Regions from separate parts of the Hypericibacter sp. genome, predicted to be linked through region 2. Evidence: riboswitches for the same ligand, from Rfam matches in the RefSeq annotation. Region 2 holds a riboswitch; the other holds the start of a gene.

Region 1 (2,389 bases), on a different contig from region 2:
AGTCGAAATTGCCGCCATCGACGATCAGGCCGCCGATCGAGGTGCCGTGGCCGCCGATATATTTCGTGGTCGAGTAGACGACGATCGCCGCGCCATGGTCGAACGGCTTGCACAGCACGGGCGCCGCGGTGTTGTCCATGATCAGCGGCACGCCGAGCGAGCGCCCGATATCGGCCACTTCCTTGATCGGGAAGATATGCAGCTTGGGATTGGGCAGCGTCTCGGCGTAGTAGGCGCGGGTCTTGGCGTCGGTGGCGCGGCGGAAATTCTCTGGATCCGACGGATCGACGAACCGCGCTTCCAGGCCTTGCTCCTTCAGCGTGTTGGCGAAGAGGTTCCAGGTGCCGCCATAGAGGTCGGTCGAGGCGACAAAATTGTCGCCGGCCTTGGCGATGTTCTGGATCGAGAAGGCCGACGCTGCCTGGCCGGAAGAGACCGCGAGCGCGGCAACGCCGCCCTCGAGCGCTGCCACCCGTTCCTCGAGCACCGCATTGGTCGGATTCATGATGCGGGTATAGATGTTCCCGAATTCCTTGAGGCCGAACAGGTTGGCCGCATGCTCGGAACTCTGGAACTGATAGGACGTTGTCTGATAGATCGGCACCGCCACCGCATTGGTGGCGGGGTCGCTGCGGTAGTTGCCCGCATGCAGCACCAGCGTCTCGGGGTGCTTGCTGTTTGTCGGCATGGTCATCCTCCCTGCAATCGGATGGCTCAGCCTATCACGCGGCCGCGGGCCGTGCCGCCCGGTTGACGAGATCGAGGCTGGTCTGGACCGGGGTCACGTTGCGCAGCATGTCGAGGACCGGGCTATGCCGGTCGACCGTCACCTTGAGCCGCTCGATATCCTCGATCGAGGCCGGGCTGTCGATGGTCACCACGGCGCGAATATCGCGGAAGCCGGGACGCACGCCGTCGGCGACGGCGAAGAGCCCGCGCAGGTCGATGCGCCCCGTGACCTTCACGGAGACGTTGCTCAGCGGGATTCCCAGCGTGTCGGCATAGAGGCGGTAGGTGGCTTCCTGGCAAGCGCCCAGCGCCGCCAGCACCAGTTCGGCCGGGTCGGGGCCGGCATCCTCGCCCAGCGCGGTGCCGGCGAGGCTCGAGGGCTTGTCGGTCGTCAGGTGGAAATCGCGGATCTGGGCTTCGCTGCAGAGCCCGCCCGTCAAATGCGTCAGCGCCGAGAAGACCTGCAAGGCTTCGTTGGGCTTGTCCCGCAACTGGGTTTGGGCGGCGATGAAGCGATCCTGGTAATTGACGGTCATGGTTCGGGCCCTCCTAAGGGTCACTGGGTATTGGGGCTCCGAAAACTCGGACGCTTTAGCGTTTGGTGTCGCGGTGCAAGCTGCCCCTCAAATCCCCGCGGGTTCGTTCGGCTTTCGCCAGGGGAACCACTCCCCAATCCCTTTCGGCCCAAAACAAAAAAACCGCCGCAGCGAAGCTGGGGCGGTCCTACCGACCGTCGCTTTAGCTGCATTTTTATCGCGCCCGCAAGCTGTGGCTCAAATCGGCGCGTGCAAGATTTATGCGGGAATCAAATCCCGCTGTCAACCGAAACCGTAAAATCGATCTATTTTACGGTGTCGGCTCGTAGATCTCGTAGACGAAGGTCGCATTCTTGCCGACAGCGACCTCGCGGAAGCCAAGCGGGGAGCCCCCCTGGAGCGGGCAGTTGCTGTTCCCGATGATCTTGAACTCGTCGTTCTTCACGCAAAAGCGGAAGCCGCCGCCCATGAACCAGTTATGAGCCTTAGCGTCGGCGTAGAGATAGTACTTGGTCTCGGAGAGCTTGCCGGGCAGGAGCGTGGCGCAGCGCGACGGCTCGACGTTCCACCAGCCCTGGGACAGCCATTGGCCCTGCTGGCGGAAGCCCAGGGCGACGGCGACCCGTTCCGGGGTCTTGTTGCAGACCTTGAAGTCGGCGCGGGCATGGCCGGCCCCGGCTAGCATCACGCCCAGCACAAGAACCGGCAAAAGCGACAGAAAGCGTCTCTTCTTCATCTTCTGGATGAAGCTGAGGAGGCCCTTGAATATCGCTGTGTTTGGAATGACTTGACGCATGCCACTTCATGCACCCACAGCCGTAAAGGAAGGCTTAAGCAGAGGGTGCTACCGATGACAGTTCAGAGACCCCCGCCAAAGGGCCAAGGAGACGTCATCGTGACAGCCGGTTATCTCAGCACCATCGGATTGATCGAGCGTTTGCACCGGCAATGTCTCGAGGTCATCAAGGTCGAGCTCGACCGCGGTGGCATTCGTGACCTGTCCAACGTGCAGGCGATGATTCTGTTCAACATCGGCGACGATGAGCTGACCGTCGGCGAGCTGACCCAGCGCGGCTATTACCTGGGCTCGAACGTCTCCTACAACGTCAAGAAGATGGTCGAGA
Region 2 (2,389 bases):
GAGGTGTTCCTGGTCTTGTGATTGCCGATCCGGACGAGCGAAAGCTCGATCTGCAGCGGCGAGGCGCCGAGAAGACGCGCCATCTGCAGCTCGGTCTTGATCTTGTTCGGCATGAGATTGAGCAGCCCGATCTGAAGCGGGCGGATGTCCTGGCGGATCGCCGCCGTCTCGGTCATCACGCGCACGCCCTCGTTCACCAGGGCGTCGAAGGCGGGCAGCTTGTCGGGAATCTTGATCGGCATCGGGGTCACCAGTAACAGACAATCGTTCGCCTCGGGCCCGCAGACGGCCTGTCAGCGATCTTCTCCCATCTGGATGCGGGCGCAGAATTGCTCCCGCGCGTCGGGGGGCGGCATCGGCGCCGGCCCGCTAGACCGCCTTCAGCGCCTGCGCCAGATCGGATTCCAGATCCTCGGCCGCCTCGAGCCCGACCGAGAGCCGCACCGTGCCGTCGAGGATACCCTGCTGCTTGCGCAGCTCGGGGCCCAGGCGCTGATGCGTCGTGGTCGCCGGATGCGTGGTCAGGCTCTTCGAATCGCCCAGATTGTTCGAGATCAGGATCAGCTTCAGCGCGTTGAGGAAGCGGAAGGCGCCGCCCTTGCCGCCCTTGAGATCGAAGGTGACGAGCGTCCCGCCGCTCTTCATCTGGCGCATCGCCAGCGCATGCTGCGGATGGCTCTTGAGCCCCGGATAGAGCACGGTCTCGATCTTCTTCTGGCCCGACAGGAACTCGGCGATGCGATGCGAGCTGGCGCATTGGCGCTGCAGGCGCAGATCGAGCGTCTCGAGCCCCTTGAGCAGGAGCCAGGCATTCATCGGCGAGAGCGAGGGGCCGGTGTGGCGCAGGAAGGGCTGCAGCTTGTCGTTGATGAAGGCGCGGCTGCCCAGCACGATGCCGCCCAGCGCCCTTCCCTGCCCGTCGATATGCTTGGTCGCGGAATAGACCACCACGTCGGCGCCATAGTCGAAGGGCTTCTGCAGCAGCGGCGTGGCGAACACATTGTCGACGATGACGCAGGCGCCCGCCTTGTGCGCGAGATCGCACACCGCCTTGAGATCGACGATGCGCAGGCCCGGGTTGGAGGGCGATTCGAGGAACACCGCCTGGGTCGGCTTCGACAACGCCTTGCGCCAGGCGCCGAGATCGCGCCCGTCCAGCAGCACCGTCTCGATCCCGTATTTCGGCAGGATCTCCGCCAGGATGTACTGGCAGGAGCCGAACAGCGCGTCGGACGACACCACGCGATCGCCGGCCTTGAGCTGGCAAGCGAGGCTCGCGAACACGGCGGCCATGCCGCTCGCGGTCGCGCGCGAATCCTCCGCGCCCTCGAGCAGCGCCATGCGGCTCTCGAACATCTGCACGGTCGGATTGGAGAAGCGCGAATAGACGAAGCGCGGCTTGGTGTTGGCGAAGGCGGCTTCCGCCTCCTCGGCCGTGCTGTAGACGAAGCCCGAGGTCATGTAGATCGCCTCGGCCGTCTCCTTGAAATCGGAGCGCAGCACGCCGCCATGGATCATGCGGGTATCGGGATGCCAGCTCGCCGGATCGGCGCCCGACCCGGTCAGGCCGGGTGCTGGGGCGATGCCGGCGGCCTTTGCCGCGGCGGTGGAAGGGCGCGTCTTCGAGCCCGAAATTCGCGGGCTCCTTCTCTGGACCATGGACATCTCCGCAAGGCCGGCAGAATCTGCCGAGCCAAAAAAAACCTCGACCGAAAAGGCCGAGGTTCAAAGCGTCCCTGGGCCTTTTAGCTGCTTATTTAACGTGGCCGCAAGCCGGCACAAATGACCACGGAAACTTGACTCCCGAGGGCGCCAAGATCGGCGGCAAGTATGGCCAGGGACGCGCGAATGTCAATCCCGGCGGAGCGCTCGGGCGGCGTCATCGCCCGCCCGGTGCATGTCGGAACACGCTGGGCACGCGCGATTGTTACAGGATTCCAAATGATTTTTTCGACGGCCGCCCTCGCCAGCGCCACGGGTCCCGGGCATTCTGGGGCCGGTGGTGGCCGGCATCGCGCAAGCAGGTATTCAAGGACCCGCCGATCGATGCCGGCGCAATGATGGGAGGACGATCGAGATGCTGAAATTCTGCGCGAGCGCCGGGCTCGCCGCGATGCTGCTGGCCGGCAGCGTTTCCTCGCCGGCCTGGGCTGCCGGCCCTGGCCCCGGCAAGGCCGACGGCACGCTGCGGCTCGACAAGGCGCCGACCACCCTGACGCAGGCCTATGCGCTCGAGGTGGTCGAGCTGCCGGAAATGCGCATGCCGAATTCGCCCGAACGTACGATCACGCTGATCCTCACCGACCGTCCGCTGCCGGGGCGGGTCGACGATATGAGCGCCATGGAGCAGGCCTATAACGGCCAGCTGCGCGGCCTCGTGATCGAGATC

The links. Region 2 has a riboswitch for S-adenosylmethionine ahead of metZ (O-succinylhomoserine sulfhydrylase). Riboswitches for the same ligand answer to the same signal wherever they lie in the genome.
Region 1: it holds a riboswitch for S-adenosylmethionine, as region 2 does, so the genes downstream of both, ACREE8_RS25480 (OsmC family protein) here and metZ (O-succinylhomoserine sulfhydrylase) in region 2, are expected to answer to the same signal.

Annotation. Positions count from the first base shown of each region.
Region 1 is NZ_JBOHKS010000312.1:39,380-41,768, forward strand. Features, by position in the region: gene ACREE8_RS25475 (O-acetylhomoserine aminocarboxypropyltransferase/cysteine synthase family protein) at 1-688, opposite strand, end outside; gene ACREE8_RS25480 (OsmC family protein) at 723-1,265, opposite strand; SAM riboswitch at 1,447-1,524, opposite strand; gene ACREE8_RS25485 (DUF1036 domain-containing protein) at 1,576-2,001, opposite strand; gene ACREE8_RS25490 (MarR family winged helix-turn-helix transcriptional regulator) at 2,161-2,389, shown strand, end outside.
Region 2 is NZ_JBOHKS010000253.1:13,444-15,832, forward strand. Features, by position in the region: gene ACREE8_RS20400 (homoserine O-succinyltransferase) at 1-242, opposite strand, end outside; gene metZ (O-succinylhomoserine sulfhydrylase) at 370-1,518, opposite strand; SAM riboswitch at 1,726-1,800, opposite strand; gene ACREE8_RS20410 (nuclear transport factor 2 family protein) at 2,078-2,389, shown strand, end outside.